Regions from separate parts of the Thalassospira sp. MBR-102 genome, predicted to be linked through region 2. Evidence: predicted binding sites of a transcription regulator. Region 2 holds the regulator's gene; each other region holds the start of a gene.
What was found. Region 2 encodes LexA, which represses DNA repair genes until DNA is damaged. Its sites were predicted from a motif close to ATGTTCTANTTTGGTTC; they were not measured.

Region 1: recA (recombinase RecA) is a predicted target of LexA. The motif match lies at 9,576-9,592, and genes of this name have one in related genera.
Region 3: uvrA (excinuclease ABC subunit UvrA) is a predicted target of LexA. The motif match lies at 6,189-6,205, and genes of this name have one in related genera.

Annotation. Positions count from the first base shown of each region.
Region 1 covers NZ_JBEPTC010000001.1:13,642-24,709, forward strand. Annotated here, with positions in the region: gene ABIE64_RS00080 (amidohydrolase) at 1-689, shown strand, start outside; gene ABIE64_RS00085 (DUF1427 family protein) at 780-1,001, shown strand; gene ABIE64_RS00090 (DUF1427 family protein) at 1,006-1,170, shown strand; gene ABIE64_RS00095 (MFS transporter) at 1,183-2,793, shown strand; gene ABIE64_RS00100 (transporter substrate-binding domain-containing protein) at 2,951-3,658, shown strand; gene ABIE64_RS00105 (sodium:calcium antiporter) at 3,681-4,718, opposite strand; gene ABIE64_RS00110 (PH domain-containing protein) at 4,820-5,593, opposite strand; gene blaOXA (class D beta-lactamase) at 5,673-6,479, opposite strand; gene ABIE64_RS00120 (DMT family transporter) at 6,686-7,585, shown strand; gene ABIE64_RS00125 (hypothetical protein) at 7,571-8,107, opposite strand; gene ABIE64_RS00130 (DUF4198 domain-containing protein) at 8,116-8,907, opposite strand; gene nikR (nickel-responsive transcriptional regulator NikR) at 9,005-9,484, shown strand; gene recA (recombinase RecA) at 9,764-10,843, shown strand; gene ABIE64_RS00145 (helix-turn-helix domain-containing protein) at 10,967-11,068, opposite strand, start outside.
Region 2 covers NZ_JBEPTC010000007.1:92,622-103,689, reverse strand. Annotated here, with positions in the region: gene ABIE64_RS13440 (anthranilate synthase component II) at 1-22, shown strand, start outside; gene trpD (anthranilate phosphoribosyltransferase) at 56-1,090, shown strand; gene trpC (indole-3-glycerol phosphate synthase TrpC) at 1,087-1,884, shown strand; gene moaC (cyclic pyranopterin monophosphate synthase MoaC) at 1,884-2,384, shown strand; gene lexA (transcriptional repressor LexA) at 2,532-3,239, shown strand; gene ABIE64_RS13415 (ComEC/Rec2 family competence protein) at 3,313-5,364, opposite strand; gene gltX (glutamate--tRNA ligase) at 5,572-6,981, shown strand; gene ABIE64_RS13405 (citrate synthase) at 7,092-8,399, shown strand; gene ABIE64_RS13400 (VOC family protein) at 8,475-8,915, opposite strand; gene lpxB (lipid-A-disaccharide synthase) at 8,962-10,155, opposite strand; gene ABIE64_RS13390 (LpxI family protein) at 10,148-11,005, opposite strand; gene lpxA (acyl-ACP--UDP-N-acetylglucosamine O-acyltransferase) at 10,986-11,068, opposite strand, start outside.
Region 3 covers NZ_JBEPTC010000019.1:19,581-30,648, forward strand. Annotated here, with positions in the region: gene ABIE64_RS22075 (glucosamine kinase nucleotide-binding domain-containing protein) at 1-826, shown strand, start outside; gene ABIE64_RS22080 (GntR family transcriptional regulator) at 823-1,584, shown strand; gene ABIE64_RS22085 (SIS domain-containing protein) at 1,633-2,676, shown strand; gene nagA (N-acetylglucosamine-6-phosphate deacetylase) at 2,676-3,812, shown strand; gene ABIE64_RS22095 (Gfo/Idh/MocA family protein) at 3,856-4,923, shown strand; gene fbaA (class II fructose-bisphosphate aldolase) at 4,944-6,023, shown strand; gene uvrA (excinuclease ABC subunit UvrA) at 6,216-9,044, shown strand; gene ABIE64_RS22110 (hypothetical protein) at 9,067-10,047, opposite strand; gene trmFO (methylenetetrahydrofolate--tRNA-(uracil(54)-C(5))-methyltransferase (FADH(2)-oxidizing) TrmFO) at 10,234-11,068, shown strand, end outside.

The sequences.
Region 1 (11,068 bases), on a different contig from region 2:
GGATTGCGATCCAGCATCGCATGGCATTCCAGGGCGAATATTTCATCGACCGTTACGGCAAGGATGCCGCCATGGCGACCCCGCCGGTCAGCAAAATGCTGGAATATGGTCTTCCGGTCGGGGCGGGAACGGATGCGACCCGTGTTGCATCCTATGATCCCTGGGTCGGGCTTTACTGGCTGACCACCGGCAAGACGGTTGGCGGTATGTCGCTTTACGACAACGACAATGTCCTTGATCGTGAAACCGCACTTATGCTGTGGACAAAGGGGTCGGCATGGTTCTCGGGCGAGGCGGATGTCAAAGGAACGCTTGCACCCGGACAATATGCCGATCTGGCAATCCTGTCCGCTGACTATCTGAGCGTTCCGCCCGAAGAAATTCGCCGGATCAATTCGGTCCTGACCATGGTGGGCGGTGACGTAGTCTATGGCGAAGACGGTTATCAGTCCCTGTCGCCGGAAATACCACCAGCATCTCCTTCCTGGAGCCCGGTTTTGCATCACGAAAGCCCCGGTCAGCGCCCGGAATTCCATGCTCGTCACGAGGAGCGCGCATGTCATGACGCTTGTAATCATGGCTGCGGTGTCCATGGACATGATCACGGGATTGCCTGGAATAATCCTGTACCTGTCGCGGACGCGAAATCGTTCTGGGGAGCACTTGGCTGCTCTTGCTTTGCAGTCTAGTGCCGTCATGAACCGGGCGGGACAATATAACTCGCCCGGTTCCCACCGGCAGAGCCGTTGATGGACGGATGCCGAAGCGGATTGAAAATCATGAAAATCGTATTTGGACTTTTACTGGCAATCCTGATCGGTATCGGGTGCCGGGTGATCCATATCCCGGTTCCAGCACCACCGGCTATGACAGGGGCCCTTCTGGTGCTTGCCATGACGATCGGCTATCTGGCGGTGGATCGGTGGTTTCCGCATCGGCGCTGTGACAACCGCAAAAATTGCGCCGGGCCGACCGGTCATACTCCAAAAGCAGGAGAATAGGATCATGATACAGCTTTTGACGGGTATTGGATTGGGGCTTGCGATTGGCGGCGGATGTCGATGGCTTGATCTGCCGCTGCCAGCACCCCCAAAAATTGTCGGGGCACTTTTGGTTGTGGCGATGACGGCGGGATTTGTGATCACCGATCACATTCTGGCTGGGCAATAGGGAACGGATAAGATGAACACACAAAATTCAGAAAACGCGACCGCGACCAAAATCGTAGCAGGCCCATGGTCGCCTTTCCGCCATCGTGCTTTTGCCTTCCTATGGGTTGCAACAGTTGTTTCCAATATTGGCACATGGATGCATGACGTTGGTGCCGGTTGGCTGATGACCGAACTTTCGCCATCGCCATTGTCCGTGGCACTAGTACAGGCCGCAACTACGCTGCCGGTGTTCCTGTTTGCCATCTTTGCCGGGGCGGTCGCGGATCTGATGGATCGTCGCAAATTGCTGCTTGCCGTCAATCTGGTAATGGCAGGGCTGGCAGCAGCTTTGTCGGCACTTGTTTACCTCCAGCAGGTAACGCCGTCGATCCTGATCGCCTTTACCTTCATGATGGGGACATGCGCGGCACTGATGGCACCCGCATGGCAGGCTATTGTCCCGTCTCTGGTTGATAAGTCCCGTCTGGCACCGGCGATTGCTCTCAACTCGATGGGGATCAATGTCAGTCGCGCAATTGGTCCGGCATTGGCCGGGTTCCTGATTGTTGCTGTCGGGCTGGTCGCGCCCTTTGCACTTAACGCGATCAGTTTCGTCGGTATTCTTGTTGTTCTGTTCTTCTGGAAACCGACAAAGACCGAACAGATCATGCCGCGCGAAAAGGTCTTTGGGGCCATGCGTGCCGGGCTTCGTTATGTGTTCAACAGCCCACCGGTAATTGCAACGCTGGTACGGGCGGTGGCGTTCTTTGCCTTTGCCAGTGCCTATTGGGCGATGTTGCCACTGATCGCGCGCGAGGTACTGGCAGGCGGCCCGCAGCTTTATGGTATTTTGCTTGCCAGTGTCGGAGCTGGGGCGGTTATCGGCGCTGTTGTGTTGCCAAGGATCAAGGGCCGTCTGGGCGCGGATAAAACCGTGATGGTCGGAACGATTGGCACAGCATTGGTTCTTGTTGTCTTTGCCCTGATCCAGCAACCGGTTGTTGCCGTGATTGCGTCCTTTGTTGCCGGGGCATCGTGGATTGCGGTTCTGTCATCCTTCAACGTTTCTGCACAAACGGCATTGCCCGATTGGGTTCGGGCACGCGGCCTGTCCGTCTTTCTGACACTGTTTTTCGGGGCGATGTCGGGGGGCAGTATTCTTTGGGGCTGGGTTGCCGAACAGTTTTCGATTGAAACGGCTTTGCTGTGTGCAGCGGCCGGGGCGATTGTCATGATGTTTGTCACCATGCGATTCGCCCTTAATCAGGGGGCAGACCTTGATCTTGCGCCGTCCATGCATTGGCCCGAGCCAATAATCGGTGAGGATGTCGGGCATGATCGCGGTCCTGTCATGATCCGCATTTCCTATCGCATTGCCGATACGGACCGCGGGATTTTTAGTGACCTGATGAAAGCCATGCGCAAGGCGCGTCTGCGTCATGGTGCCTATCACTGGAACCTGTATCAGGACAGCAATCAGGCTGATCTGTTTACCGAGGTCTGGTCGGAAGGCTCATGGATCGAGCATCTTCGCCATCACAAACGGGTAACCGGTACTGATCGCGTCCTTCAGGAACAGGTCAACAAACTGCATCAGGGGGAAGGCAAGCCGTTGGTTGAACATCTGATCGCTGCGCGGTGAAACCAATACGATTTGTGCTTTTTCTCAATCTAGAATTCCCCCACGCCCTGAATTTGAAGTAAGTATGATGATTACAGGCCGGGGCCCGTATTATTGGGTGCCCGGTCTGTTTGATTTGGACGCCATTGGTGTCCCGGGGTGCTTTGGGAAAGTGGCGATGACGTTTTACGAAAAGTTCAGGACAGGTTCATTCGGCCTGACCGTTTTGGTTTTGATTTCGATCCTGAGCCTTTCGACATTAGTCCGCGCCGGTGAACCGTGCCTGTTGATTGCCATGCCCGAAGTCCGGATGACCGGGGATGGCATCGAGCCATATCGTTCTGCCATGCAACAGGGAGGGCTATGTGTCAAACCGGCGCGCATGCCTCTTGCACGGGTTGCTCAGGCTTTGTCCCATGGCGAAGTCGACGGTGTTTTTGCCGAGCTTGAGGGATTTCAGCAAAATGTTGACCGGCCGATCCTAAGGGGAAATATACGTGTTGGTTTGGTGGACGGAATGCTGGTTGTACCGTTGGGAAAGATATCGGGAATTGACGATTTAAAGGATGAAACCGTTGGTGTTTGGCTGGGGGCGAAGTGGTCTAACGCACTTTTGGCTGATTATCCCAATGTCGTGCATGTTCCGCGCGGTCCCGAAATGATGCAGAAGATGCTGCGATACGGGCGATTGGATGCCATTCTGCTTGATAACTATTCGTTGTCGGTCACCGGCGGTGTCCCCGACGGATTTCAGGCTGTTCCTGTCATGAGCCTTTCAGTTTACAGCTGGCTTGCTGCGGACCATGCCGATTTGCTCCCAGCTTTTGATAAGGGCACGGAACTGTTTTTACAGACGATCATCGAGTGGCGCCAAAAGGGAAAATAACCTGCGGACATTATCCGTTGGCCTATCCCGAAAGATAAAATATCGACATGCCATAAAGGCACAGGATTGAAACGCTTTCCCAGCCGATATTGGCAATTCCCCTGCGTTCGCGGTTAAGCATGCCCAACAGAAGGATACCGGTCATCAGGATGACAAGGGCAATGGTAAACAGATGTTGCGGGTTGAAGGCTGCGTAAATCGATCCGTCGCGATAAGCAAAGTCTGATGCCGCCAGAAACAGAACATCAAACGCATTGCCGCCGATGATATCTCCAACTGCCAGATTGACCGCACCCATGCGGACAGCCGCAATTGCCGAAACAAGTTCGGGAAGTGATGTAGCTATCGCAGTCAGGAAAGTACCCACGGCGGTTTCGCTGATGCCGGTTTTCTCGACGATTGCCAGTCCGCTTTCACCAATAGTGTAACCCGCGATTGCTGTTATCGCGGCAAAGCTAAGAAACTCCGTCCAAAGGCGAAGTGTGCTTTCGGGATGGTAGTCTGCATCGTCTTCCTTGGCGTCCTCGTCGGTCAGGTCGGTCCTGCGAGGTCGCCACATCGGTTGATGGCGGATTTCGGCAAGCAATGACAGGCCAAAGCCATACAGAATGAACAACAGGATCGATACCGGGTGGATGTGAAACACCATCCAGTCCGGTCCGCCATAGGCCAGAAGCGGCAGGGCAAGCATACTGACCAGAAGGGTCGCCTGCGCCAATCCCGTGGCGCTGGCGGCGGCATGTTCCAGATTGCCCTTGCGATACAGAAAATCAGCGATTGCCAGAAAGGTCGTCTGGGCCGCAATGCCACCCAGCGCATTGCCGATGGCAAGATCGGTGTGTCCTTGCCACGCCGTCGTTACCGAAAGCACACTTCCGGGCAGGCTGGTCGACATGCCGACAAAAACAGCACCGGCTATGATTTGTCCCATGCCGGTCCGTTCGGCGAGTTTGAGGGCAACCGTTGCCAACCGAGTTCCGGCGAAGCCGATCACCACTGCACAGATTGAAAACAGTCCGATAATGGACCAAAGCGGAAGGGTTGCAATTGCAGGCAGCATCAAAACGTCTTTTGTTCGGATCTGGCCGCATTTGCATCGGGGCGGCTTTACCTGAACTTTAAGACGCGTCGGGTGCTGTCATGTTCCATGATTGTGTAAAGTTAAAACACTTCGCCTTCCGGGCGTGCCAGCGGTTTGTTTTCTGAGTGTTCTATCGCTTCTTCGCGGGCGCGATGCGTGATGTCAATCGGCTCGCCCTGACGGTTATCGGGGCGAACGCGTCCAAAGAAATCGGAAAGTTCCTTGGCAACGGTTTCCGGTGACGTGACCTGACGCAGTGTAAAGCTGTGCCCCAGCCGGTCGGTAACATGCAGATCGCCATAATCAAAGATATTGCCGATTACGCTTTTGCTGATCTGGGTGCTTTTGATCGACTCAAATCCGCGGTCATCCTGATCCTTGCGCAACACACCGCTTCGCGTGACGATGCGGTTGTTGGTGATAACGCGTTCAAAGAAAAACAGATCGCGAATGGCGGTCAGGGGCAAAAGGATGCTGTCGCGCGCCGCGCGCGTTGAAACGCCAAGGGCCCGTTTCAACAGCTTCCAGATAATCGAAATCAGCGCGATGAACACACCAAACAAGGCAATCGAAAAGACGAATTCATATTCTTCCCAGACCCGGTCAAGTGCGGCAAAGGCTTCTGGCCCAGTCAGAAGTGCGCGGGCCTGTGGCATCAGAAAATCGTAAATTGCGCGCCAGTGGTAGGATGCGTAAATCAGCACCGCAATCCAGATGATCTTGATGAGACCGGGGACAAGGATCGATACAGGAGAAATCGGCAAATCCATGATGACCACCTCGCCGTCATGTAGATGGCGGCGAATGCCCTTGAACGGTTTGCTTTCCGCGGTGCTGTCGTTTTTCCGGCTCATGCAGTCTGTCCTGTTTTATGCAATCGGTCCAACATAGGCCGCGATCCGAAGTTGGCAAGATACAGAAGGATTTACCCGGTCAAAAGGCACTGTCTGTTGCAAAATATTCGGCCATGAAAGCATCGCGCGCATCAAAACCGGGCGATTTTGCCGGGCGCGTGCTGTCATGGGTCAATCTGGCGAAGGCGACAGTCTGGTCGCCGCGTGTTGCCCAGCCCACGAACCAGCCCCACGGTCGCCCCTTGATCGGGCGGCCATCGGCATTTTGCGACAGGCCTGCGCCGGTTTTACCAAACACGTGCCAGCCATTTGCCTGAACACCCATGTCAAACAGCCCCATTGCCATTTCGCGGGCTTGTTTGCTAACGGGCAATTCGCCCCGGATCATTTTTGAAACGAATTCGATCTGTTCGGCAGGTGAGATTTGCAAGGACGAGCTTAGCCATGATCGCATCAGGCCGTTCTGTTTTGCAACGTCCCCTGATACATCGGCATTCCCGTAATCAAAAGACGTGACATAGTCACGAAACTTTGCCTCTCCCAGCCTGATATTGATTTGCTGCGAATACCAGACCACGGATTGTTCGATCCAGTATTGCGGATCAGTATCCTTGCGCCATGCCGCGCGCCAGTCGGGATAGCTTTCCTTGAACGACCATACGGGATGATGGGCATCGGTGAGGATTCCGCTATCGAACCCCATCAGGCTGATGGCGATCTTGAAGGTCGAGGCCGCCGTTGCGCGGGTTTCACATTTGCCTTCCTGAATAATGGTCTTGCCGGTTTTTGCATCCGAAATCAGGGTGCAAACCGTCGTGGTTTCCGCCGTGGCATTGAGGGGAACGAACAAGACACCAAGAAGCAAAGTCAGGCCGGTACGTTTCAAAACGCGATCCTTATGGACGGGTAAAATTCGAAGAGTAGGGGCGAATGCTGAAGGTTCATTTAATCGCTTAATCCATCCTGTTCCGGCTGTTATCTGCTGGTGGAAATTCAGATTGCCAAAATGCGGCAAAGCGGGTTTATGTTCCCGGTCCGGTTGCGCCACAATCCGGCAGCCAAAAAACAACAACGTCCAAGCAAGAGCCCCGCATGATCCCGTTCTTCGGTGAAGCAGCCGCCTTTACTGCCGCGATGGCCTGGGCGACGTCGAGCATGATTTTTTCCAACATTGGCGGCAAGGTCGGCGCGCAGACGGTCAATCGCGGGCGTCTGGCCTGCTCGATTACCTGTCTGACGGTGTTGCACTGGCTATTGGAAGGCCAGCCTTGGCCGAACGCGGTAACGTGGGAGCAGCTTGGCTGGTTGTCACTGTCGTCGGTTCTTGGCCTTGTGATTGGCGATGCCATGCTGTTTCAGGCCTTTGTGACCCTGGGGGCGCGGTTATCGATGCTGATGATGTCGACCGTGCCGATCATGGGGGCGGTGTTGGGCTGGTTTCTGTTTGACGAAGTCCTAAGCCTTCAGGAAATGTCGGGTATTGCGCTTGGTATTGGTGGCATTCTTTTGGTCATCATGATGAAAAAGGGGCGTCCTGTCGGGTTGGAAGGACGCAATTATCTGGTTGGTATCTTGTTTGGACTTGGCGGTGCCATTGGTCAGGTCGCGAATCTGGTGACGGCGAAATATGCACTGATCAGCGGTTATTCTGCGCTGTCGGCCACATGGATCAGAACCTTTGTCGCGGTTGTGATCATGTGGGGAATTGCGATTGCCATGGGGCGTGCTCGGCGCACGATTGTGGCGTGCAGCGCACCTGATGTCGGGCGGTGGCTGTTCCTGGGGGCTTTTATCGGCCCGGCGCTTGGCGTGTGGCTTTCGATGGTGGCGGTTCAGAATGCCAATGTCGGTATCGCATCAACGCTGATGGCGTTGCCACCGGTTTTGCTGATTGTCTATGAAGGTGTGGTTCTGCGCCGCCCCGTTGGCCTGCAGGCCATCGTCGGGACCTGCATGGCCTTTGGGGGGGTTGCGCTTTTATTCCTGCATTAAGTGCGATTTTCTCTGCCTTTTGATCCTGGTGATCCAGCCCGGCAGAAATGCAAGATTGGTTATCAGGCTGAAACCGAACAGGATTGCAGCCCAGACCGGCAGGTCAAGCAAGGCGCTGTTTCCCTGCAATCCGGGGGTTGGGGCCGAGGATTGTGTTCCCGGTGGCGGTATTTTTTCCGATGAGTGGATCAGGACAACCTGATGACCCATGCCGTCTGATACCATTATTTTCCAATGCGCATCGGTATCATCTTCAGGGCGTAATGCCGGAACCACGACGGCAAGGCGTCCGTCACGATCAGTTCTTCCTTTTTGCCAGGTTTTCCCGTCCGGTGACGTCACCATGGCTTCGGCAAATATCATTGGTGTGCCATCTGTATAGCCGAACTGATAGATGGTGGCGGTCCGGTTCTGGTCAATCTGCCATCCCGCCCCGTGGGCAATCGCCGGGAGCGATCCTGCATAAAGCAGGATCGCGCAGGCAATTGCCGCGATCATCAAACGTCCAAACGATTGCAGCATGTGGCGGCCTATTGGCTGACATCGAAAGTCAGGGTTGCCCGCAGGTTATGTACCCGGACAGATGCATCAGAGTCCGGGACATCGGCCGCAACCCGAACTATCCAAAGACCCGGTTTCGTAATCCGGATTTTGGCAATGCCGCTGCCACGATCATCGCTGAAAGTTTCGGTGTAATAGGCATAAGACGATGGCGTGTCGGTAAATCCGGCATAGGTTGCCAGGACACTGGTCGAATAAGGTTGCCCGTCCAGCAGGATTTGAACCGCAACGTCTTGGCCGATTGCCGTCATGCGCGGATCGGAAAGCGGCACGATTTCAAGTTTGTGCCCCAGAGGGGAAGAAATAAAATCCGCGTTTTGGGAGCCTCCAGTCAGGTTTTTGGAAAATTTTTCAAATCGGGATGACGCAACCGCATCGGGATGTGCGTCCGGCCCGCCTTCTTTCCAGCCATCGGGCGTTTGTGACCAGATCACCGGCAGGCGATGCCCGACAAGCCATGCGGGTTCTTCTTCGGAAAGGGTGAATGTGCCAGTCAGATTGGGGGCATCCGCATTTTCAGTGACATCAAGTTCGGTGGTGGCCGAGGGGGTGATCAATTGTGCACGGACATGCTTTGGCGCTTCGGCTTCTTCCGGGGTGCCGAAAACATGGGTCGAATCGAGGATGAAGGCAGCAGTGTCCTTGCCATTCGCGGGGGTGGTTTTGCTGCTGGCGACAAATTCATGGGCCACTGCGCCAAAGCCGATCAGGCACCCCAGTGCGGCAATTGCAAGCGGGGTTGTGAACTTTGATTGAAACATCTGCTATCCTTTGGGAGATTAGGGAAGTTGAAAGGCAGTATGAACTTTTCAAAAATGTTCATACGAGTCAAGCTGATGATTATGAAAGGGAATTCGTATGACCCGCGTGACCGTATCAATCGAAGACGATTTGATGGAGGCGTTCGATGCTTTCCTTGAGCATCGCGGCTACACCAACCGGTCAGAAGGTTTTCGTGACCTGATCCGGGAAAAGCTCCAGAATACCAAGCTCGACGAAGACACCGGCGGCGTTGGCATAGCGGTTCTGAATTATGTCTATGATCATGAAGAACGCATGCTGGCATCACGGCTGATGAGTGCGCAGCACGAACATCATGACCTGACCGTTTCGACCGTGCATTTCCATATTGATCACGATACGTGCCTTGAAAGCGTAACCTTGCGCGGCAAGCTTTCCGATATTCGCAAATTCGCCGATCAGGTTCTGGCACAACCTGGCGTGCGCCATGGGCAGCTTTATTCGGTTCCGGGTGAATTGCATGTCGAAACCCATCATCACGGCGATGACGATCATGGACATGCACATCGGCACGAACATCTGAAAATCACGACCTGAACCGGGCTTCTCCGAATTGTTTTAAAAATCCCGGCACAAGCCCGGCGACAATTTTATTTATCCGGGTTTGAATTCTTACCCACCAAAATGAGAACAAACTTGCAACATCCATTTTTTTGTGCAAGTGTTCACATTATGTTCTCAATGCGTTTGCCGGAAAATGGTTGGCGTGATGTCAGTTATCCGGCGGGGCACCTAGCGGTGGCGTTCCGCATTTAGGACCGGGGAACCGCCTGCGTTGCATCCTACCCGGCCCTGTGGAATAAGAGAGTTCGAAAAATGATTCAGACCGCGCTGCATTTGGTGGATAAAGATACGATGGATAAGCAGAAGGCACTCGAAGCCGCTCTTGGGCAGATCGAACGCGCATTTGGCAAGGGCTCGATCATGAAGCTCGGCCAGCGCGATAGTGCGGTGGATATTTCAGCCATTTCGACCGGGTCGCTTGGGCTTGATATCGGGCTCGGGATTGGCGGCCTGCCGCGTGGCCGTATCGTCGAAATTTACGGGCCGGAAAGCTCGGGTAAAACCACACTGGCTTTGCACACCATTGCGGAGGCCCAGAAACTTGGCGGGACCTGTGCCTTTGTCGATGCCGAACATGCGCTTGATCCGGGTTATGCCCGCAAGCTCGGGGTGAATACCGACGAACTCCTGATTTCGCAGCCTGATGCGGGTGAACAGGCGCTTGAAATCGCCGATACGCTGGTGCGTTCCGGTGCGATTGATGTGCTGGTCGTCGATTCGGTTGCCGCCCTTGTGCCACGTGCCGAACTTGAAGGCGAAATGGGTGACACCCACGTCGGCCTGCAGGCCCGCCTGATGAGCCAGGCATTGCGTAAACTGACCAGCTCGGTCTCGCGTTCGAACTGCATGGTCATCTTCATCAACCAGATCCGTATGAAGATCGGTGTGATGTTTGGCAGCCCGGAAACCACCACGGGTGGTAACGCGCTTAAATTCTATGCGTCTGTTCGTCTTGATATTCGCCGGATCGGTCAGATCAAGGACCGTGACGAAGTCGTTGGCAACCAGACTCGTGTGAAGGTCGTCAAAAACAAGATGGCCCCGCCGTTCAAGCAGGTCGAATTCGACATCATGTATGGCGAAGGCATTTCCAAGATGGGTGAAATCCTTGATCTTGGTGTCAAGGCGGGCATCGTTGAAAAATCCGGTTCCTGGTTCTCGTATAATTCGACACGTATCGGTCAGGGCCGCGAGAATGCCAAAACCTTCCTGCGTGAAAATCAGGAAATGACCGCCGAAATCGAACGCAGCATCCGCGAAAGTGCAGGTCTGATCGCCGAGGCGATGACCAGCATGAGCGAAGATGAACCGTCAAACGATGACGACGCGTAATTAAAAGCGGACTGAATAATCAAACGGGCGCTTTGGGCGCCCGTTTTTGTGTCTGATCCGTTTTGTTGGCGGCGTGTGTAACGCAGGCAGGTATGGATTTCGCGATATGGCGCGAAGCGGGAGTCAGGGGTGCTGTGCTTCCTGTTGCCATTGGCTGGGCGTTTTGCCCGTTATCCTTAAGAATTCCCGATTGAAATTCGACTTGGTGTTAAAGCCGCTTGTCAG
Region 2 (11,068 bases):
TATAGACTTCCCCGGCGCATGAAACCGCACCGGACCGCTAACCGAGGAAACCCGCATGTCGACTGAATATGACCTGAAGCCGATCCTGGCCAAAGTCGCAAATGGCGAAAAACTGAACGAAGAACAGGCCGAGCAGGCCTTCGACGTTCTGATGTCCGGTCAGGCAACGCCGTCTCAGATGGGGGCTTTCCTGATGGCGCTGCGGCTGCGCGGTGAAACGGTCGATGAAATCACCGGGGCGGCGCGTGTCATGCGCTCCAAGGCGACCGGCATTATCGCCCCGCCCAATGCGGTTGATACCTGTGGTACCGGTGGCGATGGCAGCGGCACCTTCAATATCTCGACCGGGGCGGCAATCGTTGCGGCGGCCTGCGGCGCCATCGTTGCCAAGCACGGCAACCGCGCGGCGTCGTCAAAATCTGGATCGGCTGATGTCCTACTGGCGCTTGGCGTCAATCTTGATGCCGATATGGCGCTTCTCGAAAAGGCGCTAAAGGAAATCAATCTGTGCTTCATGATGGCAACGCGCCATCACTCGGCGGTGCGTCACGTGATGCCGACCCGCGTTGAAATGGGTACGCGCACGATCTTTAACCTTCTGGGACCGCTGGCCAACCCGGCCAAAACCAAACGCCAGGTCATGGGCGTTTTTGCCCGTGAATGGGTCGAACCGATTGCCCATGTGCTGAACCGCCTGGGTTCGGAACATGCGTGGGTTGTCTATGGTCATAGCGGCCTTGATGAAATTTCAACAACCGGCCCGACCTTTGTCGCCGAAGTCAAAAACGGCGCAGTCACGACCTTTGAAATCAACCCCGAAGATTACGGCCTTGAAATCGTCACCCTTGATGCGCTTAAAGGCGGCGACGCCCAGACAAACGCGCAGGCCATTCTCGATCTTCTTGCCGGTAAAAAAAGCGCCTATCGCGATATCGTTCTGCTGAATGCCGCAGCCGCCCTTGTGGTGACCGACATCGCAACCGATCTTGCCGATGGCATCGCAAAGGCCCGCACCGCAATCGATTCCGGCAAAGCCGCAGAAACCCTGCAGGCACTAGTCCGCATTTCCAATCAGGGGACCGCAGCGTGAGCGACGTACTCGAACGTATCTGTAACGACAAACGCGACCACATCGCCGCCTGCAAGGCGCGAAAGTCACTTGCCGACCTCGAAACCGCAGCCAGATCACAATCCGCACCGCGCGGCTTCATCAGGGCGCTTGAAACATCGGTTGCGGACGGTCGTTACGGCCTGATTGCCGAAATTAAAAAGGCCTCCCCGTCCAAGGGCCTGATCCGACCGGATTTCAATCCGCCCGTTCTGGCACAGGCCTATAAGGCCGGTGGGGCAAGCTGCCTGTCGGTCCTGACCGATATCCCCTATTTCCAGGGCGATGACAGCTATCTGATCGCGGCACGTGCCGCGGTTGACCTGCCGGTCCTGCGCAAGGATTTCATGCTTGATCCCTATCAGGTGACCGAAGCCCGGGCGTTGGGTGCCGATTGCATCCTTCTTATCATGGCCGCCCTCGAGGATGCCCAAGCGGCCGAGCTTGAAGACGCCGCACACAGCCTTGGCATGGATGTCCTGATAGAAGTCCACAACGCACCGGAACTCGAACGCGCCCTGAAACTTAAATCAAAGCTTCTCGGGGTCAATAACCGCAATCTGAAAACGCTCGAAGTCTCCCTGACCACGACCGAAGAACTCGCTGGCATGGTTGATGACAGCCGGATGCTGGTCGCCGAAAGCGGCCTGTTCACGCACGATGACCTCGCCCGCATGGCAAAGGTCGGCGCGCAATGCTTCCTGATCGGCGAAAGCCTGATGCGTCAGGACGACGTCACCGCCGCCACCCGCAATATTCTTGGCCTCGCGGCCTGATAACGGAACAAGACACAGGCATGGCAGACAAACTTTCGCATATCGACGCCGCTGGTAACGCCGTCATGGTCGATATTTCGGCCAAGAACGATACCGCGCGCGTCGCCATCGCAAAGGGCCGTGTCCTGATGTCGGCGGAAACGGCCCGGCTGATTGCCGAACGCGGCCATAAAAAGGGCGACGTTCTTGGTATCGCCCAGCTTGCCGGGATTATGGGCGCCAAGAAAACCGCCGACCTGATCCCGCTTTGCCACCCCCTGCCCCTGACCTCGGTCGAAGTCACGCTGGAACTCGCAACTGCCACCGATGCGGTAGATATTGTCGCGACCTGCAAAACCACCGGCAAAACCGGGGTGGAAATGGAAGCCCTGACCGCCGTTACCGTTACCGCACTTACCGTGTTCGATATGTGCAAGGCGGTCGATAAAGCCATGCGGATTACCGATATTCGCGTTGTCCACAAGGAAGGCGGAAAGTCGGGTACTTTCACCGCCGACTGATCCCTGAAAGTACCCAAATTTCGTTTCTTGACCGAAAGAATGCCCTTAAACGGCGATTTTTCGGGTTGTGGTGCTTGACGAACAAGCAGAACCAAAGTAGAACATTTATGTATTCGGTTTGTTCTTATTACTGGTTCGGAAAAAATCATGCTGACGCGCAAGCAATACGAATTGCTGGTCTATATCGATAATTACCTTCGCGATCATGGCATCTCGCCCTCTTTTGACGAGATGAAAGAAGCCCTGAGCCTGAAATCCAAATCGGGCATTCATCGCCTGATCACCGGGCTTGAGGAACGCGGCTTTATTCGCCGTCTCGCCCATCGGGCCCGCGCGCTCGAAGTCCTGCGTCTTCCGGATAATAATGATGACGACGCTGCGGAAACGCCCAACAATGTTACCTCTATCGCCTCCGCGCGAAAGGCTGCGCATCGACCGGCAACCGTGCCTTCGGCCTTTTCGGAATCGGGTGAATCCGTTTCCCTGCCGCTGTTTGGCCGGATTGCGGCGGGTACCCCGATCGAGGCCCTTCGCGATCAGACCACAATGGTGCAGGTCCCGGCAGCGCTTCTGGGAACCGGCGATCACTATGCGCTTGAAGTTTCCGGTGATTCGATGATCGATGCCGGTATTCTCGATGGCGACACCGTCCTGATCCAGCGTTGCGAACAGGCCAATGATGGCTCCATCGTTGTCGCACTGGTCGACGACGCCGAAGCCACTCTGAAACGCCTGAAACGTGGCCGTGGCGAAGTTCTGCTGGAACCGGCCAATGCGCGTTATGAAACGCGCGCGCTGTCGCCTGATCGTGTCCGCATTCAGGGACGTCTGATCGGTTTGCTCCGCCAATACTGATAGAATACCGAATAAACCGAACAAACCGAAAGAAACCGAAAGAAACGCCGTCGGCCTTGCCCGGCGGCGTTTTTTATTTGACCACCCTGCCCCCGATGATAATCCACGGCCAGATGCCGGACGTTTCACGCACGGTTTCGATCACCGGGGCGGCATCGGGCCGCAACGCAACCGAGACGCCCCCCTGCCACCACAACAGGTCATCATCGATGACAGTCACATCCGGCGCACAGATATCACGCGGCATATCGCGTTTCAGGCTGATGATCATATCGCCATGGCGGCATGCATAGAACGGATTGGCAAGATCATTGGCAATGATCACCTGCCGTCCGGCGATCCTGACGGAACAAACCGTTGCGTCGCATTTTTCGATGACATTGCCGGCATCATGATCGGCGATACCAAATCGCGCCATCCAGACCGACTGCTGAAAATCCGAAATGCCTTCGGGCAGGACAAGTTTGTCGCGCACCCTGTCGCGAATTGCCCAGCTTTCCTGATCCCCCGAAACCAGAATATCCGCCGGGCGATACAGGATTTGCGCCGCAATCGCCACGCATAGCGGAATGACAGCCAACCGGGCAATCGCGTTCCCCCGCCAGACCAGCCACCAGGCCATCGCCATCATGATGCCGATGGCAAATACGGCACTAAACTGCTCGACATGCCAAAGCCCCCAGGCCTGATCGGCGGCAAGGCTTGCGGTTTCAATCAACAATGTCAGTCCCGGCTTCATCAACCACAATGCCAGTCCCCCGGCTCCGAACGGCATCAGAACAAGCGTCGCCACAATCAGCGGCATCACCCAGAACGCCATCACCGGAATGGCAATCAGGTTGGACACGATCCCGATCATCGAAATCCGCCCGAAATGAAACCCGATGATCGGCGCGGTCACCGCCGTAACCAGCAACCCGGTCATCACCAGCCCGGCAAAAAACAGCCAAAGCCGGAATAGCCATGACCGATCCCCCGACTTGTCAAACCATCGCCTGCCCGGACCATCATAAAACGCCACCAGAACCGACACCGCCGCAAAGGAAAGCTGAAAGCTTGGCCCCAATACCGCATCGGGCCGCAGGATCAGAACAACCAGCGCCGCAAACGCCACCAACCGCAACGATATCGCCCGCCGATCCAGCAGCAACGCAATCCAGACAATCGTCAACGTCACAAAGGCACGCTGCGTCGGCACACTGGCCCCTGACAGGCCAAGATAGATCACGGCTGCGCACATCGCCCCGATAGCCGCCCATTTCTTGATCGGAAACCGCAGCGCAAGGGCGGGAATGGCCGCCATGCCAAACCGCAGGAAAAAGAAAACCGTCCCGCTTAAAAGCCCCATATGCAGCCCGGAAATCGCCAGAAGATGCGCCAATCCCGATTTGCGAAGATCATCGGCAATTTCCGCACTGACATCGCCGCGTTCGCCGACAATCAATGCCTTGGCAATCCCGGCCTCTGCGCCGGTAAGGACCTGATCGATTGCCGTCATGATCGTCAGGCGCAGACTTTCGATCCGGTCCGAAACCGGCTGCATCATTCCTGTTTCGGCCTTCTTGGTCACACTATATTTATGGCCGAAAACAAACCCGGTCGCCCCGATCCCGTCCAGATATAATCCGCGTGAAAAATCCGGGTCGCCCGGCACGGACGCCGCGCGCAACGGAAACAGCCGTGCCGTTGCCACGATATGATCCCCGACGGAAAGCTCATCGCCACCTGGAAGGCTCAATCGCACCTTCCAGTCAAATGCCCGGTCCTCAAGCCCCGCGATCCGCATTGGTGCCACGGTCATGCGCATCCGCCCGCCCCGTGGTTCCAGAAGCGTGATGTCGCCCTCGATCTCTGTCATGTAAAGCGTCTTGGTCAGAAGCCCGGATGGCGCCCTTTCAAGATGGATGGATGCAATCAGCAACCCGCCACAAAAACCCGCCAGCAGCAGAATGCCAAAGAATGGCAAAACCCAGCGTCGCGAAATCCACAATCCGGACAGCAAAAGAATCACCGCAAGGCCGCTTTGCTGTACCGTCAGGCGCGCAGGGAGAGAAAAATACGCCGCACATCCCAACCCGAAGAATATAACCGTGCACAGGATCCAGGAATTTCTGCGCGCGGCCAACAACAATCCTGTTTGCGAAAATATTCTCGCAACATATTGATTTTTATTAATTCCATCACGACTTATTCGACGAATGTACAATAGCCTGCCCGACGCACAGTTTCTATCTATCATCGGCTGTGGTGCAACACCGCCGCATATGTGTTATAGCGTGCACGCCAAAAGTCATTACGACAAGCAACAACATCCAGCCAACGGATAGAGTGAATGACGGTTGTTACCCGTTTTGCCCCGTCTCCGACCGGGTTTCTGCATATCGGCGGCGCACGCACCGCCCTTTATAACTGGCTTTATGCCAAACACACCGGCGGCAAATTCCTGCTGCGCATCGAAGACACCGACCGGGAACGTTCAACCCCCGAAGCCGTCGAAGCCATTTTCGATGGGCTAAGCTGGCTTGGCCTGACCGCAGACGAAGAACCGACCTTCCAGTTCGCCCGTCGCGACCGCCACGCCGAAGTCGCCCATGAACTGATCAAGGCCGGGAAAGCCTATTATTGCTATTGCTCGCAGCAAGAACTTCAGGAAATGCGCGAAAAGGCCCGCGCCGAAGGCCGCCCGATGAAATATGACGGCACCTGGCGCGACCGCGATGCATCCGACGCCCCGGCTGGCGTCAAGCCTGTCGTGCGTCTGAAGGCACCGCAGGACGGCGATGCCGTGATTTCCGATCAGGTACAGGGCGATGTCCGCGTTGCCAATGAACAGCTTGACGATTACGTTATTCTGCGTGGCGATGGCACCCCGACCTATATGCTGTCGGTCGTTGTCGATGACCACGATATGGGCATTACTCACGTGATCCGTGGCGATGACCATCTGACCAATGCGTTTCGCCAGAAGGCGCTTTACGACGCGATGGGATGGGATGTCCCGACCTTTGCCCATATTCCGCTGATCCACGGCCCGGACGGCGCCAAGCTGTCCAAACGTCATGGTGCGCTGGGTGTTGATGCCTATCGCGATGAAATGGGTTTCCTGCCCGAAGCGGTAAACAACTACCTGCTGCGTCTTGGCTGGGGTCACGGGGACGAGGAAATCATTTCCCAGGAACAGGCCATTGAATGGTTTGACATCAAAGATGTTGGCAAGGGTGCGGCGCGTTTCGACTTCGCCAAATTGACCAACCTCAATGGCGTTTATCTGCGCCAAGCGGATGATACCCGCCTTGCAAACGACATTGCACCGCTGATCGCAAAACAGATTGGCGTCGATGCAATTGACGCAGCGCAAAAAGAAATCTTGATCAAAGGCATGTCAGGGCTTAAAGAAAGAGCCAAGACACTCATCGAGCTCGCCGACTCTTCGGCCTTCTATGTTACGGACGGCGTCATGTCGTTTAACGAGAAAGCTCAGTCCCTGATTGATAGCGCCCCCGAAGGCCTGTTTGCCGAACTGGCAAAGGAACTCGACGCGCTTGAAAGCTGGACCGAAGAGAACGTTGACGCAAGCGTTCGCAACATTGCCGAAAAACTCGATCAGAAGCTCGGCAAAGTCGCGCAGCCCTTGCGGGCCGTGCTCACCGGTTCCAACTCATCGCCTGGCATCTTCGAAGTAATGATCGTGCTTGGCAAATCCCAAACGCTGAAACGCATCCGCAAATTCGATGCCCAATAACAGCGTAAAATAAAAAACTTAAACACTGAATTTGCGCTTTGTGCGCCGCAGCACTATGCTGCACACAACTTGAAAACCGTGTTCGTTCAAACAGGGAAGGAAAAATAGTCATGGCTCAGAATTCCAAGACTTCCCACACCGTGACACTGACCGACAATGCCACTGGCAAGTCGATCGAATTGCCGGTGATCGAGGGTAGCGTTGGTCCGTCTGTAATCGACATTCGGAAACTCTACTCCGAAACCGGATATTTCACCTATGACCCGGGCTTCACCTCGACCGGCTCCTGCCAGTCCGAGCTGACCTATATTGATGGTGACGTTGGCATCCTGCGTCACCGCGGCTATGCCATTGATGAGCTTGCCGAACAATCCGATTTCCTCGAAGTTTGCTATTTGCTGATTTACGGCGATCTGCCGAATGCAAAAGACAAGGCGCAATTTGAAAATGACATCACCATGCACACCATGGTGCATGAGCAGATGCGCAATTTCTATAACGGTTTCCGCCGCGACGCCCACCCGATGGCCATTATGTGCGGTGTGGTTGGCGCGATGTCTGCTTTCTATCATGACAGCACCGACATCAACGATCCGAACCAGCGTCTGATCTCGGCCTATCGCCTGATCGCGAAAATGCCGACCATCGCTGCGATGGCGTATAAATACTCGATCGGTCAGCCGTTCCGTTATCCGAACAACAAACTCGGCTATGCAGAAAACTTCCTGCAAATGATGTTCGGCAACCCGTGCGAAGACTATGAAGTCAACCCGGTCCTTGCGCGCGCAATGGATCGTATCCTGATCCTTCATGCCGACCACGAACAGAACGCATCGACCTCGACCGTCCGTCTGGCCGGTTCTTCTGGGGCAAATCCCTTTGCATGTATCGCTGCCGGTATTGCCTCCCTCTGGGGTCCGGCACATGGCGGTGCGAACGAAGCCGTTCTTAAAATGCTGAACGAAATCGGCGATGTGAAAAACATTCCGGAATTCGTCAACAAGGCAAAAGACAAGAACGATCCGTTCCGTCTGATGGGCTTTGGTCACCGGGTTTACAAAAACTACGACCCGCGCGCCAAGGTCATGCAGGAAACCTGCCACGAAGTTCTTAAAGAACTCAATGTACAGGACCCGCTGCTTGACGTTGCACAGGAACTCGAACGCATCGCACGCGAAGACGAGTACTTCATAGAGAAGAAACTCTATCCGAACGTCGATTTCTATTCGGGCATCATCTTCAAGGCGATGGGCATTCCGGAAAGCATGTTCACCGTGCTGTTCGCAGTTGCCCGTACCGTCGGCTGGATCGCCCAGTGGAAAGAAATGATCGAAGATCCGTCGCAGAAAATCGGCCGTCCGCGCCAGTTGTTCACCGGTGTTTCCGAACGTCCGTTCGTTCCGGTCAACAAGCGTTAATCTGCGCCACGATTGATACAGAAAAGGCCCGGATCATTCCGGGCCTTTTTGCGTTTTGATCAATTGGGTGCTGCGTTACCAGGAGCCGGTGTTTTCCATGCTGGCCCATGGCTCGGCCGGGGAAAGGCTTTCGCCCTTTTGCAGGAATTCAATCGAAATCCCGTCCGGCGAACGGACAAACGCCATATGGCCATCGCGCGGCGGACGGTTAATGGTGACACCCGCATCCATCAGCTTCTGGCAAAGCGCATAAATATCGTCGACCTCATAGGCAAGATGGCCGAAATTGCGCCCGCCGGAATAGCTTTCCGGGTCCCAGTTATAAGTCAGTTCAAGTTCCGGGGCCTTGTTGGCCTTGGCACTGGCTTCATCGGCAGGCGGCGCAAGATAAATCAGGGTGAAACGCCCCTTCTCGCTTTCAATGCGCCGGGTTTCTTTCATGCCAAGCAGTTCGCAGTAGAAACGCATGGATGCATCCACATCCTCGACACGCACCATGGTGTGCAAATAACGCATTGGAAATGCCTCCGTCATTGATTGGTCAATGACGCCAAACTATGCGTTATTGCCCGCTAATGCCAGTCTTGGCAGATGAATTTTTCTCTATGATTTCAAGGATGACGTCCGCGGCCTTCTCGCTCGGCGGCCGGTCGCCAAAGCCAAGCATGGTTGTGGCCGCGTCGAACCCGTCCAGTTGCGCCGCCCGACCTTCGCCGTCGGCCATAAGCGATTTCAGAACCGGCACGATACGGTTCGGCGTGCAATCCTGTTGCAGGAATTCCGGCACAAGCTTTTTGCCAAGCACCAGATTGACGATGGTCACCGTATCAATCCGCAACAATCGCCGCGCAATCCATGCCGTAATCGGGCTTAATTTATAGCCGATCACATGCGGCACCCCCGTTATCGCCAGTTCAAGCGACACGGTCCCGGATGCCGCAAGGGCCGCATGGGACGCGGCAAACGCATCGCGCCTGTCCTGATCCCCGGTCACGACAATCGGGCGCAGCGGCCAGTCGGCAACCACATCACCGACAACCTGTGCAACCTTGCTCACCGTCGGCACAACAATTCGGGCATCGGGGAAATCCCCAGCCAACCGTTCGCACACGTCACGGAAAACCGGCAACAGACGGGTGACTTCCGAATTGCGACTGCCGGGCAGAACCGTCAGGATTTTGCAGTCTGGTGCGATACCGTGCTGTTCACGGAATCGATCCGCATCGCCGCCATGCCGTTCCTCGACCGCGGAATGCCCGATAAAGCTGGTCGGAAGCCCGACCCGCTCGAAATAGGGCGGCTCGAACGGCAGCAACGCCAACAAATGATCGAGGAAACCCGCAATCTTCTTTGCCCGCCCCGGCCGCCATGCCCAGACCGACGGCGCAACATAATGCACCAGCGGAATCCCCCTGCCTTTCAGCTTCTTGCCAACGCGAAAACTGAAATCCGGGGCATCAATGGTGATGACCACATCAGGCTGCTGCTCAAGGGCATATTCCGCCGTCTGGCGGATACGTTTTAACAAATGCGGAATATGCGGCAGAACCTCGGCAAGGCCCATAACCGACATCTCATCCATAGGAAACAGGCTCTCAAGCCCCTCACCCGTCATGCGCGGGCCACCAACACCGATGAAACGGATTTCGGGATGACGCGCCTTTATGGCCGACATCAACCGACCACCCAACTGATCCCCGGATGCCTCGCCGGCCACCAGCATGATTTTCGCGGTCTGGATTTTTGGTTTATTCATCCTGTGCCGGTTCCTGCACCGAAATCCCGACAATGAACAATCCAAGTTCATCGGCACGTTTGACGGTTTTCTTGCGATCAATGATCATCGTGCCACCCGCAAGCAACGCAATGCCGCGCAATCCGGCATCATGCGCATTTTCCACGGTCGAAACACCAATCGCCGGAAGGTCAAGACGCCTGTCCTGCTGCGGCTTTGCCGACTTCACCAGAACACCGCCAACACCTTCGCGGCGATAGCCGGCTGACCGCCGGATCATTTCATCCGTGCCTTCGATGGCTTCAAGTGCCAGAACAAGCCCCTGCTGCACGACACAGCCCTGTCCGACATCGGCGGCACCCAAAACCCGGGCAACCTTCAGACCGTGCTGTGCATCGGCCATCGCCTGTGCATCGGGCTTCACCTTGCCCAGAACACCTTCCTCAACCGCGAGGTCGCTCAAAATCTCGTGTGCGCCGACCAGACGGAAACCGTCACGTTCAAGCTCACCGGCAACCAGACGCAGCAAACCATCATCGCCAAGCGACTTCATCCCGACTTTCATCAGCAATTTCGCCGCCCGCCAATCGGGCCGGATCGATGCAAATGATGGACGCGCAACCTTGCCCGCAAGGACAACATCACGGCATTCTTCGGATTTCAGACGATCAAGGATTTTCGCCGCCGCCCCGATGCGAAGCGACGTATGGGGATATGCATCCAATGCCGGATCATCGGCATGGGCATCAAGCTTCACGATAAAAACATCCCGCCCGGCAGCCGTCGCCGCAGCCGCCAAACGGGCGGGAAGCGCACCACCCCCGGCAATGATACCAAGCTTTGCTGCGGGGTTATCCTGCGGAGCTGTCATATTTCGGCGTACATACGGAACGCATGCTTTCCGCTTTCAGGAAGGTGATGATTTCCATGACCG
Region 3 (11,068 bases), on a different contig from region 2:
GCGCATTGTCAATAGCGCGGGCGAGACCCTCGGTGAAGCCATGCGCGGCGGGGCAAATACCCGCCTTGGCATAAACCACGTCTTTGGCGAAATCATTGCCGCTGCGACCATGGCACTCAAGGAAGCAGGCCTTTCCGACAGCCGCATTTCGGATTTGCACGCAGGACTTGGACTGGCCGGTTTGCCGTTGGAGCGCGAACGCAAACTTGCCGAATCCTATAAACATCCGTTCGCCAGTGCCTGTTTTGCGACCGATGCCTACACGGCATGCCTTGGCGCACATGATGGTGCTGATGGTGCCATATTGATTGTTGGAACCGGTACCTGCGGACAGGCGATTGTCGAGGGTCGTGAATTGGCACTTGCCGGTTGGGGCTTCGAGATTTCTGATATCGGAAGCGGCGCCCGTATTGGCCGGACGGCGATTGAAACCGCCCTGCTTGCCCACGAAGGTTTGGAGGTGTCATCCGAACTGACTCGCGCCGTCATGAAACATTTTAACGACAATCCAGAAGAAATCGTCGCTTTTGCCGAGAAAGCCCGACCAGCTGATTATGGCGCATTCTGCCCAATGGTATTCGATGCCGACAGCCATGGTGACTCGACTGCTGCCGCAATCATCGATGTTGCTGTAACCGCAAATCGCAACATCCTGCACAAGCTTAAGGAATTCGGGGCGAAACGGCTGAGTTTGATGGGCGGCCTTGCTGAGCAGATGGCAAAACGCATGCCTGACGATATCCGGTCCGATCTGGTTCCGGCACAAAACGATGCCCTGCATGGGGCAATCCTGATGGCCAGGAAATATCAAAAGGTGCATGCATGATCAGTACAGCAGACGTCATCGCAAGCCTGCGTGCCCGGGACATCGAAAATATCGGTCATGGCCCGCTGTATCGCCGCCTGCAAACAGCAATCAAGGCCGTTATCGATGATGGTATCCTGAAAGTCGATGACGCCCTGCCAAGCGAACGCGATCTAGCTAATGAACTTGGTATTTCACGCGTTACCGTACGAAATGCCATGCGTGCCCTTGTAGAAGAAGGCGTCCTTGTACAGCGTCACGGCGCAGGCACATTTGTCGCCCCGCGCGTTGAACAGGCCCTTTCGCGCCTGACATCCTTTACCGAGGATATGATCACGCGTGGTATGAAGCCCGGTGCAGTCTGGATTGAAAAAACCCTCGGTCATGCCTCGCCCGAAGAAGCCATGGCGCTTAATCTTTCGCCGGGTACAGAAGTAACAAGGTTGCGGCGTTTACGTACAGCCAATGACAAACCGATGGCTCTCGAATACGCAGTCGTGCCACGCGCCTTCCTGCCAAGCCCGGATGAAGTCGAAAAGTCGCTTTATGATGCGCTGGCAAAATACGGCAAAAAGCCTGAACGCGCTCTTCAACGTCTTCGGGCTGAACTGTTTGATGGCGAAACGGCAAAAATCCTTGGCGTACCTGATGGCTGTGCCGCCCTTTATATCGAACGGCGTTCTTTCCTTGCCAACGGTACACCGGTCGAATTCACCCGCTCCTATTATCGTGGCGACAGTTACGACTTCATCGCCGAAATGCAAGTTGATGCGCGCTGAAAATGATCGCGTCGCACGTCGCCCCAAAAGTTTGAGGAAACACTCGATATGAGCACGCGCTGGACACCCAAAACCCAGATGGGTCGCGAACTGGCCGAAGCCCCGGCCATCGTTGCCAAGCAGCTTGATCACAACAAGACTGCAATTGATGCTCTGGTCGCGGACCTGCGTGCCAACCCGCCAAAATTCGTTGTGACTTGTGGGCGCGGCAGCTCTGATCATGCAACGCTTTACGCAAAATATCTGATTGAAAGCCAGCTTGGCATTCCGGTCGTATCTGCGGCCCCATCGATCGTCTCGATATATAACCGGTCTATCGCCAGCAAGGACGCCCTGTTCATTGCCGTCTCCCAGTCGGGCAAAAGCCCGGATCTGGTCAAGAATGCCGAGGCCGCCCGTGATGCCGGTGCCCGCACCGTAGCATTGGTCAATGTCGTTGATTCCCCGTTGGCCAATACGGTTGACCATGTCATTCCGCTGATGGCAGGCCCTGAAATCAGTGTTGCCGCGACCAAATCCTATATCGCAACATTGTCTGCCATCGCACAGATCGTTGGGGGATGGACCCGGGATCCGGCCTTTAACAAGGCACTTTCCACCCTGCCCGCGTCACTGGAAAAGGCACTTGGCAAGGATTGGCTTGATGCTGCCGATGCGATTGCAAAATCAAACGGTCTTTATGTGATAGGCCGTGGTCCTGCCTTTGCCATTGCACAGGAAGCCGCGCTTAAATTCAAGGAAACCAGCAGCCTACACGCCGAAGCTTTCAGCGCGGCCGAGGTAAAGCATGGCCCGATGGCACTGGTAACCAAGGACTTCCCGTTGCTGGTATTTTCCCAACAGGATGCATCGCGCGAAAGTGTCGAGGGTTTCCTTGAAGAAATGCGGGCGAAAACCAATAATCTGTTCGCCGCCGAAACCGGTCACGCTGATATCAAGGGCCATCTTCCGGTGGTCGAGGATATCCACCCGCTTCTGGCCCCCATCGCAATGATCCAGACATTCTATACGCTCGCAGAACATGTTGCGCTGGAACGTGGTTGCAATCCAGATGCGCCACCACACCTGTCCAAAGTAACGGAGACGCACTGATGACCGATTTTGCCATTACCAATGCACGTGTCTTTGACGGTACAGATTTCCATAACGGCAAAGCTGTCATTGTCCGGAACGGCAAGGTCGATGCAATTGTCGAAAGCAGCGATATTACTGAAAACATCAACGTGATTGATGCAAAAAATCAGACACTTGCGCCCGGCCTTGTCGATGTTCAGGTCAATGGTGGCGGCGGTGTGTTGCTGAATGACGAACCGGATGTCGACGGTATTCGCGCGATCATGGCTGCCCACCGTAAATATGGCACCACGGCCATGCTGCCTACCCTAATCACCGATCATCGCGACAAAATGGAAGCCGCGATTACGGCCATCACCGATGCAATCAATCAGGAGGTACCGGGCATTGTCGGCATTCATCTGGAAGGCCCGTATCTGAATGCCGAACGCAAAGGCGTGCATGACGCGAATATCATCCGCCCGATGGAAGATGACGCGATTGATCTTCTAACCCGCCTTCCCAATGGCTGTATCCTGGTGACCATGGCCCCGGAAAAGGCCGCCAAAGGCACAATTAAAAAGCTGGCTGATCGTGGCGTTCTGGTTTGTGCCGGTCATACTGCGGGCACTTATAATCACGTACAGGCTGCCATTGCCGAAGGCATGCGCGGCTTCACGCATTTGTTTAATGCCATGAGCCCGATGACCCACCGTGAACCCGGTGTTGCCGGTGCGGCGATGGCCGATGACAGCACCTGGTGCGGATTGATCGCTGATGGCTATCATGTGCATCCAGCCGTTCTGAAGGTTGCCATTCACGCCAAGGCCAAAGGCAAGATCATGCTGGTGACCGACGCCATGCCAACAGTCGGAGCTGACGAAAAACGCTTTGTTCTGGGTGGCGAGGAAATCATTGCCACCGATGGTCGCTGCGCGCTGGCTGATGGTACATTGGCCGGATCGGACCTCGACATGATCGCCGCGGTTAAGAATTGCGTCGAAATGGTGGGCATCGATCTTGGCGAAGCGCTTCGCATGGCATCCCTGTATCCGGCCGCGTTCCTGAAACTTGACGATGTCATGGGACGCATCGCACCGGGCTATCAGGCCGACATGATCCTGTTTGATGACGATTACAACGTCACATGCAGCTGGATCAAAGGCGTCGAATAATCTCAACACAACAAAGCATTAGAAACTTATCAGGAGGCACAACATGAAGCCGGTTCGTATTCTTGTCGTCGGTCTTGGCAATATGGGATTATCGCATGCCAAGGCCTATCACGCGCTTGACGGGTACGAAATCGTCGGACTGTGTACCCGTTCCGAAATCCCGGCAGAAAACCTTCCGGATGGTTTTGCCGCCTACCCGCAATTTACCGATTTTCATACTGCGCTGGCAGCAACCAAACCCGACGCGGTTTCGATCAACACATATACCGAAACCCATGCTGATTTTGCCATCGCCGCATTCGAAGCCGGGGCGCATGTCTTTATTGAAAAGCCGTTGTCAGCTACTGCCGAGGATGCCGAACGTGTGGTCAATGCAGCCAAAAAGCACGGTCGCAAACTGGTGATCGGTTATATCCTGCGCCATCATCCGTCTTGGGCAAAGTTCGTTGAAGTTGCAAAGACACTCGGCAAGCCGCTCGTCATGCGCATGAACCTGAACCAACAAACCAGCGGTGCTTTCTGGGAAACCCATAAACGGTTGCTCAACAGTGTTTCACCCATTGTCGATTGTGGTGTGCATTATCTTGACATGATGTGCCTGATGACCGGCGCAAAACCGGTATCGGTCAGCGCCATCGGCGTACGCCTGTCTGATGAAGTTGCACCTGAAATGTATAACTATGGTCAGTTGCAGGTGCGCTTTGATGACGGATCAGTTGGCTGGTACGAGGCCGGTTGGGGACCAATGATCAGCGAAACCGCCTTTTTCGTCAAAGATGTGATCGGACCGAAAGGCTGTGTTTCCATCACCGATGTTGAAGAAAAAGGTGCCGGTTCAGCCGATATCGACACCCACACAAAAACGAATGCCTTAAAGCTTCACCATGCTGCCACAGATGCTGCCGGAAAATTTACACAATCTGACGAAATCATCCGCACAGACGACGAGCCCGATCATGACGGCCTGTGTCTGCGTGAACAGCAATTTTTCCTAAAGTCTATAACGGAAAACCTTGACCTTACGCAGCATATGGAAGATGCATTGGGCTCCTTACGGATTGCCCTCGCTGCGGATCAGTCGGTACGCACGGGGGAAACAATAATACTCTGACCCCCAGGAGGAGTACCCACATGCCTTCCGTTAAACCCGGTGTTGTTACCGGTTCTGCCTATCGTGACCTTGTCGCTGCCTGCAAGCAGGACGGTTACGCCCTTCCCGCCGTCAATATCACATCGTCCAGCACGATGAATGCCGCCCTTGAAGCCGCTGCAAATGCCGGTTCTGACATCATCATTCAGCTTTCGAATGGCGGTGCACAGTTCTTTGCCGGCAAGGGCATCAAGGACGCAGCAGCGGCCCGTGTTGTAGGCGCTGTTTCGGCTGCACGCCATGCCCAGCTGATGGCTGAGTATTATGGTGTTGCTGTCGTCATGCATACCGACCACGCAAACCGGAAATTCGTTCCGTGGGTCGATGAAATGCTGAAATGGAGCGAAAAGACCTATGCCGAGACAGGCAAGGCGCTTTATAGCTCCCACATGCTGGACCTGTCCGAGGAACCGCTCGAAGACAACCTGTCGACCTGCGAAGAGTTCCTCAAACGCATGTCAAAAATCGAAATGAGCCTGGAAATCGAACTGGGCGTGACCGGCGGCGAAGAAGACGGTATCGGCCATGACCTTGATACTAGTGTCGAGGAAATTGATCCACGTCTTTATACCCGTCCCGAAGAAGTAGAAGAAGCCTATCGCCGTCTTGCTCCGCTGGGCCATTTCTCGGTCGCGGCGGCATTCGGCAACGTTCATGGCGTTTATAAACCGGGTAACGTCAAGCTTCGTCCGGAAATCCTTCTGGAATCCCAGAAATATGTTTCGGAAAAGCATAACCTTGGCGACCGTCCGCTAGACTTCGTGTTCCATGGCGGTTCGGGTTCGGAAAAAGAAAAAATCGAAGAAGCCGTCAGTTACGGCGTCTTCAAGATGAATATAGACACCGATACCCAGTTCGCCTATTCGCGCCCGGTTGGCGAATATGTCGAAGCCAATGCACGTGCTTTCAAATATCAAGTGGACCCGGATACGGACCAGCCCTACAAAAAACAGTACGACCCGCGCGTATGGGTCCGCGAAGCCGAACTTTCGATGGCGGCCCGCCTCGAAGAAGCTTTCAAGGATCTTGGCGCAACCGGCCGGTCGGTTACCAAAGGCTGATCCTGTCAGTATCTCAAAAAAACAGATCAACCCGCCGGTTTTTCCGGCGGGTTTTTTCGTGGGCAATCTTGCGCCACTGCAAAAATAAACTACTCCTGACAGATACTGACAGGAACTGTCAGGGGTGCGCTTGCGTATCAGGATTGGCTCCTCTATACCTTTCCCGAACATTACAGGAACAAAAGGCCCGACATGCTGACGAAAATTTCGGTTCGCGGTGCGAAAGAACATAATCTGCAAAATATCGATGTTGAACTGCCCCGCGATGCTCTGGTGGTCATCACTGGTCTGTCAGGGTCAGGCAAAAGTTCGCTGGCGTTCGATACGATTTATGCCGAAGGACAGCGTCGTTATGTCGAAAGCCTGTCAGCGTATGCACGTCAATTCCTTGAATTGATGCAAAAACCCGATGTGGAATATATCGATGGCCTGTCTCCTGCGATTTCCATCGAACAGAAAACAACATCGCGCAACCCGCGCTCGACTGTGGGAACGGTTACCGAAATTTATGACTATATGCGTCTTCTCTGGGCGCGCGTTGGCATCCCGTATTCCCCGGCAACCGGCCTTCCGATTGTCAGCCAGACCGTATCGCAGATGGTTGACCGCGTTATGGAAATGCCCGAAGGCACGCGGCTTTATCTGCTGGCACCGTTTGTTCGGGGGCGTAAGGGTGAATACAAAAAGGAACTGCGTGACCTTCGCACACGCGGGTTCCAGCGCGTCAAGATTGATGGCGAAATGTATGACATCGACGAAGCGCCTGAACTGAACAAAAAGCTAAAGCACGATATCTCGGTCGTTGTCGACCGTCTGATCGTCAAGGAAGGGATTGCAACCCGCCTTGCCGACAGTTTTGAAACCGCCCTTGAACTGACAGACGGTATCGTTCTGACCGAAGATGCCAAAACCGGGGAAACAACCGTGTTCTCGGCAAAGTTCGCTTGCCCGGTTTCCGGCTTTACGATAGAAGAAATCGAGCCACGCCTGTTTTCGTTCAACAACCCGTTTGGCGCCTGCCCGGCTTGCGATGGTATTGGCACCCAGATGGAATTCGACCCGGAACTGGTCGTCCCGGATGAAGGCAAAAGCCTTGACGACGGCGCTGTTGCGCCGTGGGCCAGCACCACATCGAAATATTATCTTCAAACCCTACGGGCGGTCGCCAAGCATTTCGGCTTCAAGACCAATGTCGCATGGGAAAAGCTTCCGAAAACAGCACAGGACATCATTCTGTATGGTTCAGGTGATGAAGACGTCACGGTGACCTACGATGACGGTTCGCGCAGCTACAAGGTTGCCCGACCGTTTGAAGGCGTTATTCCCAACATGTCGCGCCGCTGGCGTGAAACCGACAGCCAGTGGGCACGCGATGAACTTTCGAAATACCAGACGGTTTCAAGCTGCCCGACTTGCCATGGCCATCGCCTGAAACCCGAAGCACTGGCCGTGAAGATCGACAAATCCACGATTTCAGAGATCACCGATCTTTCGATTGGCAAGGCCGCCGACTGGTTCCAGGCGCTTGAAGGCAAACTGAACGAAAAAGAAACCGAAATCGCGCGACGCATCCTGCGCGAAATCAATGATCGCCTGCGTTTCCTGCGGGATGTCGGGCTGGATTATCTGTCGATGTCGCGTACATCTGGCACACTTTCAGGTGGCGAAAGCCAGCGTATCCGGCTGGCGTCGCAAATCGGATCCGGCCTGACCGGGGTCTTGTATGTTCTGGATGAACCTTCCATTGGCCTGCATCAGCGTGACAATGATCGCTTGCTTGAGACCCTGAAACGTCTTCGCGATCTGGGCAACACCGTGCTTGTTGTTGAACATGACGAAGACGCCATTCGTGCCGCCGATTACGTCGTTGATATGGGCCCTGGTGCTGGTATCCATGGCGGTCGTATTGTTGCCGAAGGCACACCCGAACAGATCCAGCAGAACCCGAACAGCCTGACCGGAAAGTATCTTGTCGGGGTTGAACAGATCGCCGTTCCCCAGGAACGCCGCAATGGTAATGGCAAATCGATTGCGATCAAGGGTGCCCGCGCCAACAACCTGCAAAATGTCGATGCCAAATTCCCGCTTGGCAAATTCATCTGTGTTACAGGTGTTTCGGGTGGCGGCAAGTCCAGCCTTGTCATTGAAACGCTGTATAAAGCACTTGCCAAGCGGATGCATAATGCACGCAATCACCCCGGTGCCCATGACACCATCACCGGCATCGAACATATCGACAAAATCATCGATATCGACCAAAGCCCGATTGGCCGCACCCCGCGTTCCAACCCAGTCACCTATACCGGGGCCTTCACCCCGATCCGTGACTGGTTCGCGCAATTGCCCGAAGCCAAAACACGCGGTTACAAGCCCGGCCGTTTCTCGTTCAACGTCAAGGGTGGCCGTTGTGAAGCTTGTCAGGGCGATGGCGTGATCAAGATCGAAATGCATTTCCTGCCTGATGTTTACGTTACCTGTGATCAGTGTAAGGGTAAGCGATACAACCGCGAAACGCTGGAAATATCATTTAAAGGCAAATCGATATCTGACATTCTTGATATGACAGTCGAAGAAGGTGCCGATTTCTTCAAGGCTGTTCCATCCATTCGCGACAAGATGGAAACCTTAAAACAGGTCGGGTTGAGCTACATCCATCTCGGTCAGCAGGCAACGACCCTTTCGGGTGGTGAAGCGCAACGCGTGAAGCTTGCCAAGGAACTGTCAAAGCGGGCCACTGGCCGCACGCTTTACATCCTTGATGAACCAACCACCGGGCTTCATTTCCATGATATCCGCAAGCTTCTGGAAGTGTTGCACACCATTGTCGATCAGGGCAACACGGTGGTTGTGATCGAACATAACCTTGATGTCATAAAAACTGCCGACTGGATCATTGATATCGGTCCCGAGGGTGGTGATGGCGGCGGCAAGCTGGTTGGTTGCGGCACACCAGAGGCCATCATGGCCAACGAGGAAAGCTATACCGGTAAATACCTTAAACGCCATCTCGGCCTGAAGTAATGTCTTAAAACGAAGCGGGCACCTAGCCCGCTTCGACCCGATCTTCGACCCGTTTGACAAGAGCAGAGCTTAGCCGCTCGCTAAAGCCTGACAGGAATGCCAGCACCAGCACGATGGAAATCTGTTGCCCGGCACCAGGAATCGTTCCGATCTGATCCATGTCGGAAATATTGTGCAACTGATCCAGCGGGATCGGCAGAATACCGGCACGCAGTGCCAGCAACACGATCAGGGCAAAGCAAAAACCAAGGCAGGGTCGAAACAGAAAATTGAAAAAAACCGACGCCGGTTCCATTTCCGCCCAGTCGACATCCTTACCCAACCGCATCATCATGCTGACCAGTGCCCCGATCGCACCGAAACTGCCGACAAAGAATAACAAATCATAACTGAAGCCGAACAGTTTGCCGTGCCCGGCGCTGACGATCTGGTCTACGTGTAAAAACAGCATCACCGACACGACCAGCAATATCGGCGAAAGCGCCAGTGCAATTGCTGCCACCCGAAGCGAACGGAAAAAAGCCCGCTGTGTGTTATCAAGCTGATCGCGCCCGCCCGCCAGATCAGACAGATAACCATGCACAAATCCGTCCCGCCCTTGATTGAGCGCCAGCAACATGACGATTGCATCTGACGTTTTGCGCATTTGGGCATCGGCATCGAGCCCTTCATCCTTGCGCCACCAGCGCAAAAACGACCGCATGACAAGCGATGCGCGCCATCCCTGACGGGTGGCGACAACATAATCAATCATGTTTTCAACATCACTGCTGCCAAACTTGTTGGCGCCGATATCACCAAATGGAAAGGCAATCCGTCCGATGGTAGAGGCGGCATTTTTGCGCGCTGATGTATTATCATCTCCGTCTGTCGCACCTTCACCGCCATTGCCATCAGGCAAACAATCAATCGTCGTGCTCTGTCTGGATCGCCGGATTGGAACAAGCCCCATCACTGGGCAATGGGCCGGATCGTAACCATAGGGTCGATGCGGATAGCTCATGATGCCCTCCTTGTGATGGATGTGTCTGGTATCAGCGACGCAGCAACAGGAGGTTTGTGAATAATTTACGGTCACATAAGTGATATGCAGCAGCGAAATGGCGCAATTCACTTGAAATCTGGCCTCCTGCACCGCTATGTGTGTGCCAGAAAGTTTAATTCTGTTTTTGCTGAGGAGTTCGCAACCGTGAGCACGGTCAAACCTGTTCATATCATCGGCGCCGGTCTTGCCGGTAGCGAAGCCGCATGGCAACTGGCAGAGGCCGGCATTCCGGTTATCCTGCACGAAATGCGCCCGACCCGCCCGACCGACGCACATCACACGGACAAATGTGCCGAACTGGTCTGTTCCAACTCGTTCCGGTCTGACGACAAAGAATATAACGCGGTCGGCCTGATCCATGATGAAATGCGCCGTGCCGGGTCGCTGATCATTCGCTGTGCGGACGCGCACAAGGTTCCCGCCGGTGCCGCTCTTGCGGTTGATCGCGAAGGTTTCTCGCAGGCGGTAACCGATGCGCTGATGAACCATCCTCTGATCACCATGGAGCGTGGCGAAATCGATGGCCTGCCACCGGTCGAATGGGAAAGCACAATCATCGCAACCGGCCCGCTGACCTCAAGCGCACTGGCCGAAGACATTCGCAAGGCCACCGGCGAGGAAAGCCTTGCCTTCTTCGATGCGATTGCGCCGATCGTCTATAAGGAAAGCATCGACTTTGACAAGGCATGGTTCCAGTCGCGTTACGACAAGGGCGATGGTAAGGACTATATCAATTGTCCGATGAATGAAGAGCAATACAACGCCTTCATCGACGCCCTGATCGAAGGTGATAAAACCGAATTCAAGGAATGGGAAAAAGATACTCCCTATTTCGATGGTTGCCTGCCGATTGAAGTCATGGCTGAACGTGGCCGCGAAACCCTTCGTCACGGCCCGATGAAGCCGGTTGGTCTGACCAATCCGCATGATCCGACCCGTAAGCCACGCGCCATCGTGCAACTGCGCCAAGACAATGCTT